One region of the Xanthomonas cerealis pv. cerealis genome, then DNA from elsewhere that is predicted to be linked to it. Evidence: riboswitches for the same ligand, from Rfam matches in the RefSeq annotation. Region 1 holds a riboswitch; the other holds the start of a gene.

Evidence for each region. A riboswitch is a leader RNA that binds a small molecule or an ion and turns the genes downstream of it on or off. The one in region 1 is predicted to bind cobalamin.
Region 2: it holds a riboswitch for cobalamin, as region 1 does, so the genes downstream of both, btuB (TonB-dependent vitamin B12 receptor) here and metE (5-methyltetrahydropteroyltriglutamate--homocysteine S-methyltransferase) in region 1, are expected to answer to the same signal.

What each region holds. Positions count from the first base shown of each region.
Region 1 covers NZ_CP038228.1:4,102,795-4,107,151, forward strand. The annotation lists gene metE (5-methyltetrahydropteroyltriglutamate--homocysteine S-methyltransferase) at 1-2,272, opposite strand, end outside; cobalamin riboswitch at 2,486-2,739, opposite strand; gene dusA (tRNA dihydrouridine(20/20a) synthase DusA) at 2,883-3,902, shown strand; gene E4A48_RS18115 (hypothetical protein) at 4,339-4,357, shown strand, end outside.
Region 2 covers NZ_CP038228.1:3,243,926-3,248,282, forward strand. The annotation lists gene bioD (dethiobiotin synthase) at 1-336, opposite strand, end outside; gene E4A48_RS14315 (GAF domain-containing protein) at 440-922, shown strand; gene E4A48_RS14320 (TfoX/Sxy family protein) at 930-1,367, shown strand; cobalamin riboswitch at 1,394-1,608, shown strand; gene btuB (TonB-dependent vitamin B12 receptor) at 1,718-3,589, shown strand; gene gph (phosphoglycolate phosphatase) at 3,672-4,325, opposite strand.

The DNA of each region.
Region 1 (4,357 bases):
GCGCACGCAGCTGCCGCGCCGCGGCCACCATCGCTTCCAGCGCGTTGCGCGTTTCCGGCCAGCCGCGGGTCTTCAACCCGCAATCCGGATTGACCCACAGCTGCTGCGGATCCAGCACTGCGCGCGCCTTGTCCAGCAACTGCACCATCTCCTGCGTGCTGGGTACGCGCGGCGAGTGGATGTCGTACACGCCCGGGCCGATCGCATTGGGATAGCGGAAGCGCACGAACGCATCGAGCAGTTCCATCCGCGAGCGCGAGGTCTCGATCGAGATCACGTCCGCGTCCATTGCCGCCACCGCCTCGATGATGTCGTTGAACTCCGAGTAGCACATGTGGGTATGGATCTGGGTGGCGTCGCGCACCCCGGCCGCGGCGATGCGGAAGCATTGCACGGCCCAGTCCAGGTACGCCTGCCAGTCGGCACGGCGCAGCGGCAGGCCCTCGCGGATCGCCGGCTCGTCGATCTGGATCACGCCGATGCCGGCCGCCTCCAGGTCGCGCACTTCGTCGCGCAGCGCCAGCGCGATCTGCCGGCAGGTCTGCGCGCGTTCCTGATCGTCGCGCACGAACGACCATTGCAGCACCGTCACCGGCCCGGTCAGCATGCCCTTCATCGGCTTGTCGGTCAGCGACTGCGCGTACTGGGTCCAGCGCAGCGTCATCGGCGCCGGCCGCTGCACGTCGCCGTAGATGATCGGCGGCTTCACGCAGCGCGAGCCGTAGCTCTGCACCCAGCCATGCTTGGTGAAGGCGAAACCGTCGAGCTGCTCGCCGAAGTATTCGACCATGTCGTTGCGCTCGAACTCGCCGTGCACCAGCACGTCCAGCCCGATCTGCTCCTGCGCGCGCACGCAGCGCTCGGTTTCGGCGGCCAGGAACGCGTCGTACTCGGCATCGCCGAGCTTGCCGGCCTTGTGCTGCGCGCGCGCCTGCCGCACCTGCGCGGTCTGCGGGAACGAGCCGATGGTGGTGGTCGGGTAGGCCGGCAGCTGCAGCGCCGCCTGTTGCGCGTCGCGCCGCTGCGGATACGGCGACTGGCGGCGTCCGGCGTCCTCGCTCAACGCCTCCACCCGGCGTGCGACCTCGGGGCGATGCACGCGCGCCGAGGAACGCCGCGTGGCCAACGCCTCGCGCGCCTCGTCCAATTCGGCCTGCGCATGCGGCAACTCCTGCAGCGCGTCGGCCAGCGTGCGCAACTCCTGCAGTTTCTGTTTGGCGAAGGCCAGCCAGGCGTGCAGTTCGCGGTCCAGCGCCTTTTCCTGTTCCAGGTCCACCGGCACGTGCAGCAGCGAGCACGACGGCGCCAGCCACAGGCGCTCGTGGCCGACATGCCCGGCCGCGTAGCGCGCCAGGGTCAGCGCATTCTCCAGCGGCGTGCGCCACACGTTGCGGCCGTTGACCAACCCCGCCGACAGCACGCGCCCGGCCGGCAACGCCTGCAGCACCGCGTCCAGCTGCGCCACGCCGCGCACCAGGTCCACGTGCAGGCCGTCCAGCGGCAGCGTCGCGGCCAGCTCCAGGTTGTCGCCCAGTTCGCCGAAATACGTGGTCAGCAGCAGCTTCGGTCGCGGCGCCTTGGCCAGGAACGCATAGGCGCGGCGATAGGCCTCGCGCGCGGCCTCGTCCAGGTCCAGCACCAGCGCCGGCTCGTCGATCTGCACCCAGTTGGCGCCGGCCGCGTCGAGTTGCTGCAGCAGTTCGGCGTAGACCGGCAGCAGGCTGTCCAGCAGCGCCCAGCGATCGCTGCCGTCCACGGTCTTGGACAGCAGCAGGAAGGTCACCGGCCCGATCAGCACAGGTCGCGTGGTGATGCCCAGCGCCTTGGCTTCCAGGAATTCGGCCAGCGGCTTGTCGCCGCGCAGGCGGAAGTGCTGGCGCCGCGCCAGTTCCGGCACCAGGTAGTGATAATTGGTGTCGAACCACTTGGTCATTTCCAGCGCGTGCAGGTCCAGCCCGCCTTCCTGCGTGCCGCGCGCCATCGCGAAGTAGCCGGCCAGCGGATCGGCATCGGCCAGTGCGCGGTAGCGCTGCGGGATCGCGTCGACCAGGAACGCGGTGTCGAGCATCGCGTCGTACAGGCTGAAGTCGTTACTTGGCGGCAGCTCCACCCCGGCCTCGACCTGCAGTTGCCAGTGCCGCTGGCGTAGCTGCCGCGCCGTGTCGTGCAGACTTGCCTCATCGGTTTCGCGGCGCCAGTAGCTTTCCAGCGCACGTTTGAGCTCGCGCCGCGCACCGATGCGCGGGAAGCCCAGGTTGGTCACGATCGTCATTTGCGTTTCCTCATTGCGGTCATAGGCATTGAGGAACGAAGGAACCGCGCGCCGACCGCCCGTTCGCACGGGACGCCCGCCACGCCAGCGACCTTCGCCCCCGCGGGCGAACCGGCGCCACGCGGGCAGGCGGAAGAGCGCGGCGCGGCGCAGGGCCACGGCACGGCTTCCGGCCGCCTCCCCGCGGAGGCGCCAGGTCGAATCGGAGGACGCACAGGTCCTCCGGCCGGGGCCGGTATTCGGGCTGATGGACGAGCGCACCGTGCCGGCTGCGCGCCTACTGTCCGCCGCTTCCCAGGCCGGCATGCGCCGGCCCAGTGCCATTGACGGAGGTCGTTTCCATTCACCGCTGCGGGGCAGCTCCGGAATGGGCAGGCGCTTGCGGCGCCGGCCTTCACCGGATTCCCGTTTAAATCCATCCCTTCATCCGAATGAAGCGATGGATACCTTCGGCGAGCGCACGATAGGCCGGATGCGGCGGCGGGTCAAGCGCCAAGTGAATTCGCCGGCGTTCACCGGCAACATTCACGGCGAGCGTGTAAGCTATTGATCCGAAAGCCAATGATCTGACGCTTCCGCCAGCAGGCGACAGCGCACACCGCCACGCCTGATGACGCTTCCGTTCCCGCCCTCCGACCTGTCCGCGGCCTACGCCGCCTCCCTGCCCCTGTCCGTCGCGCCGATGATGGACTGGACCGACCGCCATTGCCGCGTGTTCCACCGGCTGCTGGCGCCGTCGGCGCGGCTGTATACCGAGATGGTGCACGCCAATGCGGTGGTGCTGGGCGATCGCGCGCGGCTGCTGGGCTTCGATGCGGTCGAGCATCCGCTGGCGCTGCAGCTCGGCGGCAGCGATCCGGCGCTGCTGGCGCAGGCGGCGCGGATCGGCCAGGGGTGGCGCTACGACGAGATCAATCTCAATTGCGGTTGCCCGTCCGACCGGGTCCAGGCCGGGCGTTTCGGCGCCTGTTTGATGCGCGAGCCGGCGCTGGTCGCCGACTGCGTGGCGGCGATGGTGCAGGCGGTAGACATTCCGGTCACGGTGAAGTGCCGGCTCGGGGTGGACCAGGACGACGACTACGCGGTGTTCCTGGGCTTCGTCGATCAGGTCGCCGCCGCCGGCTGCGGGCTGTTCGTGGTGCATGCGCGCAACGCGTGGCTACAGGGCCTGTCGCCGAAGGAGAACCGCGAGGTGCCGCCGCTGCGCTACGACTGGGCCTACCGGCTCAAGCGCGAGCGCCCGCAGTTGCAGATCGTGCTCAACGGTGGGCTGGCCGACGTGGACACGGCGCGGGCGCAGCTGGATGCCGTGGATGGCGTGATGCTGGGCCGCGCTGCGTACCACGATCCTTACGTGCTGCACCGGCTGGACGCGGCCCTGACCGGCGCTATGCCGCGGCCCCGCGCCGAGCTGCTGCGCGCGCTGCGGCCCTATGTCGAGGCGCGCCTGGCCGACGGCGTCGCCCTCAAGCACATCGCTCGCCACCTGCTCGGCCTGTTCCACGGCCAGCCGGGCGGCCGCGCGTTCCGCCAGATACTCAGCGAGGGCGCGCACAGGCCGGGCGCGGACTGGGCGCTGCTGGAACAGGCGTTGCTTGTGACCGAGGGAACCCCCCGCGTCGCGGCGTAGCGACGTGTGGGTACGCACGGCGGTTCGCGGGCCACGCGCACGTCGCTACCCAACGCAAGCTGTCCAGACGAATGCCGCGCTTCCCTTTTGGAAGCCCGTTCAGTTATTTTGTTCAGCTTGCCGCGGCAGTCTGCGCCGCTGCGGCAGAAGCGGCAGAGCCTTGCCGAGGCGGGCCGGGCAACGGCAGGAACGGCTCGCAAGAATGGAAGCGGAAGTTCATTTCACTGAACGCCTCCGGCTGCTGCGGGAAAAGTTCAGACCAGATTCACCCCGAAAAATCAAGAATTTGGCTTAATTTTGCGGAATCGTGGCGCCGCTGGCCGGCATACGGTTTCACAATTTTTGAACGTTTCCGATCAGTCCGTTAGGATGCCAGCTCGTGACCTCGCCCACTCTCCGCCGCTCCAGCACCGCCGCCGTGATCGCATTCGCGCTCATGGCCGTGGCCGATGGCT
Region 2 (4,357 bases), 860 kb from region 1:
GTCGGCCTGCGCACGCAGCCGCGCGAAGGCGGCGACGATCGGCTCCAGTTCCACGCATACGCCGGCGTCGGCGGCCGCCAGTTCCGGCGCCAGCGGCAGCGGCAAGGCGTAGGGATTGAGGTTGGCGTAGTCCGGGCGCGGCAGGCTCGCCGCCTGCAGCGCCAGCGCGTCCTCGTTGCGCCAGCCGTCCGCGCTGCGCTCGCAGCCGCTGGCGACCGGCTTCATACCAACTGCCGTCTGCCCGTGCGCGCGCAGCGCATGCAACAGCGCGGTGCTGGCGACAGTCTTGCCGATGCCGGTATCGGTGCCGGTGACATAGAAGGCGGGGACGCTCATCGTTGCAGGATCCTCGAGGTCGGCGCATGCGGCGCGGGCGCGCAGGATAGCCGGGCCAGACGCCGGCGCACAGGCCGCCAGCGGCCGCTGCTAGACTCGCCTGATGTTCGCTTCCTCTTCGCTCACCGGCAGCAAGCCGGAACAGTACGCTCAACTGCTCGCGCAGGCCCGTTCCCTGGTCAGCGGCGAGCCCGACCGCATCGCCAATGCCGCCAACCTGGCGGCATTGGTGTACCACGCGCTGCCGCGGCTGAACTGGGTCGGCTTCTACCTGTACGACGGCAAGGAACTGGTGGTCGGGCCGTTCCAGGGCCTGCCCGCGTGCGTGCGTATCCCGCTGCACAAAGGCGTGTGCGGCGCCGCCGCCAGCACCGGCCAGACCCAGCGCATCGACGACGTCGCGGCCTTTCCCGGGCATATCGCTTGCGATGCGGCCTCGCGCTCGGAGCTGGTGGTGCCGCTGCTGCGCGACAGCGCGCTGGTCGGCGTGTTCGACCTGGACAGCCCGGACCTGGCGCGCTTCGACGCCGACGACCAGCACGGCCTGGAGGCGATCGCCCAGGTCTTCGTCGACGCGCTGCGATGAGCCGGCGATGAGCACCGAGAAGCTGCGCAACATCGGTCCCAAGAGCGCGGCCTGGCTGCGCCAGGTCGGCCTGCGCACGCAACAGGATCTGAACGCCGCCGGTGCGGTGGGCGCATTCCTCAAGGTCAAGCGTGCCGGCTTCAAGCCCAGCCTCAACCTGCTGTACTCGCTGGAAGGTGCGCTGACCGGCTGCCATTGGCAGGAACTGCCCGAGGCGCGGCGCGCGCAACTGCTCGGCGAACTGGAAACCGCGGCGGCGCAACTGCCGGCGCAACGCCGCCTGCCGGTGGCCGGACCGGTGGCGACCACCCATTTCGACCGCGACGGCGACCGCAGCGACACGCCTTATGCGGAGGACGCGCACGACGCCTCCGGCGGCCATGCGTACGACGCCGATCAAGAACCCGACGGGGATGGCCACACAGGCGAGCGCGACGCCAACTGATCCGTGCGCCGCAGCGGCGATCGCGTACAATCGCGCCGCGTCAAGGTGACCCGCCGGCTCCGGCCTGCAGGTTGAAACGGGAAGCCGGTGCGTCTTGCGACAAGGCCGGCGCTGCCCCCGCAACGGTAAGCGATCCGCGCTGACGACTTACGCCACTGTGCCTGGCATGGGAAGGCGTCGCAGCCGGGAGTCCGACTCCCAGATCGCCAGCCCGGAGACCGGCCTTGCAGTCCACTGGTTGCGATGCGGAGGGCGTTGCGGCGTGCCGCGCCGCGTCTGGCGCCGTCCGCTTGCACCTTCCGTCGCGACTTCTTTGCCGTCACAGCGCGCCCGCGCGCCGGAGTTGCCCCATGTCGTCCCGCCTGCTTTCGGTCGCGATCGCGTCCGCCCTGTCCCTGCCCTCGCTGGCGCTCGCCGCCGATGCCGCCACCGACCTGGACCAGGTCGTGGTCACCGCCACCCGGACGCAGATCTCGGTCGAGGACAGCGTGGTCCCGGCGCAGGTGATCGACCGCGCCGAGATCGAGCGCAGCCAGGCCACGTCGCTGGCGCAGCTGCTGCAGGGCCGCGCCGGCATCGGCGTGTCCAACCAGGGCGGGCTCGGCAAGCTGACCACGCTGAGCCTGCGCGGCAGCGAATCGGACCACGTGCTGGTGCTGGTGGACGGCGTGCGCATCGGCTCGGCCAGCGCGGGCCTGGCCGCGTTCCAGGACCTGCCGCTGAGCCAGATCGAGCGCATCGAGATCGTGCGCGGCCCGCGTTCGAGCCTGTACGGCTCAGATGCGATCGGCGGCGTGATCCAGATCTTCACCCGCCGCGGCGGCCAGGGCCTGCAGCAGAACCTGAGCCTGGGCGCCGGCAGCAACGGCCTGCGTGAGGCCAGCGCCGGCTTCAGCAACCGCGGCGAGCGCGGCTGGCTGTCGGTGCAGGGCGGCTACCAGAACACCGACGGCATCAACGCCTGCAACGGCTCGGCTACTCTGTTCGCCGGTTGCTTCGTCGACCAGCCGGACCGCGACGGCTACCGCAACAACTCGCTCAGCGCGCGCGGCGGCTATGCGTTGAGCGACACGCTGCGCATCGAAGGCCAGGCGCTGAACATCGACAGCCGCAACGAGTACGACGGCGATGCGCTGTTCGCCGGCAACGAGGCCGACAACACCCAGCAGGTGGTCGGCGGCAAGCTCGACTGGACCCCGTCCGAGCGCGTGCACCTGGCCGCGCAGCTCGGCCGCAACAGCGACCAGGCCGACAGCTACTACCATGCCGCCGGCAGCGACACGCGCAGCTTCGTCAGCACCTTCGACAGCCGCCGCGACAGCGCATCGCTGCAGGGCGATTTCGGCCTGGCCGAGGGCCACCTGCTCAGCGCCGGCGCCGACTGGCAGCGCGAGCAAGTCACCGGCACCACCGCCTACGACGTGGACCAGCGCGACAACACCGGCGTGTTCGCCGAGTACCAGGGCCGCTTCGGCGCGCAGCAGGTGCAGGCCAGCGTGCGCAGCGACGACAACGCGCAGTTCGGCCAGCACACCACCGGCAGCCTCGGCTGGGGCCTGGCGCTGGGCGGCGGCTTCAAGCTCACCGCCAGCCTCGGTACCGGCTTCAAGGCGCCGACCTTCAACGACCTGTACTACCCGTTCTCCGGCAATCCGGAACTGAAGCCGGAGAAGTCCAAGAGCGGCAACCTGGGCGTGGCGCAGTACGCCGACAGCTGGAACTGGACGTTCAACGTCTACGAGACCCGCGTCGACGACCTGATCTCCTACGACGCCGCCAGCTTCCTGCCGGTCAACGTGGACAAGGCGCGGATCCGCGGCGCCGAGTTGACCGGCTATGCCACGCTGGCCGGCTGGGAACTGTCGGCGCAGCTCAGCCATGCCGATCCGCGCAACCGCAGCGACGGCGCCAACCGCGACAACTGGCTGGCGCGGCGCGCGCAGGACACCGCACGGCTGGACGTGGATCGCGGCTTCGGCCCTGTCAAGGTCGGCGTCACCGCGTCCGGCAGCGGCCACCGCTACGACGACGCGGCCAACAGCGTGCGCCTGGCCGGCTACGGCACGCTGGACCTGCGCGTGGAATACGCGTTCGCGCCGGACTGGACGCTGCAGGCCAAGGCCAGCAACGTGTTCGATCGCGACTACCAGACCATCAGCTGGTACAACCAGCCGGGCCGCGAGTACGCGCTGACCCTGCGCTACGCGCCGGCGGCGCGCTGAGTGGCGAAGGGCTGCGCCGGACCGCGCAGCCCTTGGTGCGGTCGTCGGGTCGATTGCAGCGGCATGCGCGCGATAGCCAGCCTTAACCCAACGCCAGCAACTCGCGCATGTCGTCCATCAGCAGCACCACGTCCGCCGCGGCCAGGTCCAGGTCGCGCGGATAGCCGTAGCGCACCAGCGCGGCCGGCATGCCGGCCGCGTGCGCGGCCTGCAGGTCGGTGCCGGAATCGCCGACCATCAGGCAACGCGCCGGCGGCTGCGCGAACTGCTGGGCCAGGTGCAGCAGCGGCAGCGGGCTGGGCTTGCGCTCGGCCAGGCTGTCGCCGCCGAGCGCCGCGGCGAACGCATCGGCCACGCCAAGATGGCGCAGCAACGGCAACACCAACGCCGACGGCTTGTTGGTGCACAGCGCCAGGGTCACGCCGCGCGCGCGCAACTGTGCCAGCGCCTCGGCCACGCCCGGGTACAGGCCCGGGCTGCGCAGCAGGCAGGCTTCGTAGTGGCGCATGAAGGTCGGCATCACCGCATCGATCGGGGTGGCGTCGTGTGCATGCCGCCACGCGGCTTCGACCAGCTTGCGCACGCCCTCGCCGATCCAGCCGAGCACGGTGGCCTCGGGCACGCGCGTCAGGCCGAATTCGGCCAGCGTGCGATTGAGCGCTTCGGCGATATCGGCGCCGCTGTCCACCAGGGTGCCGTCCAGATCGAACACCACCAGCGCATACGGAAATGTCATGTCGTTCCTGGGTGCGAAAAGCGGCGCCCATT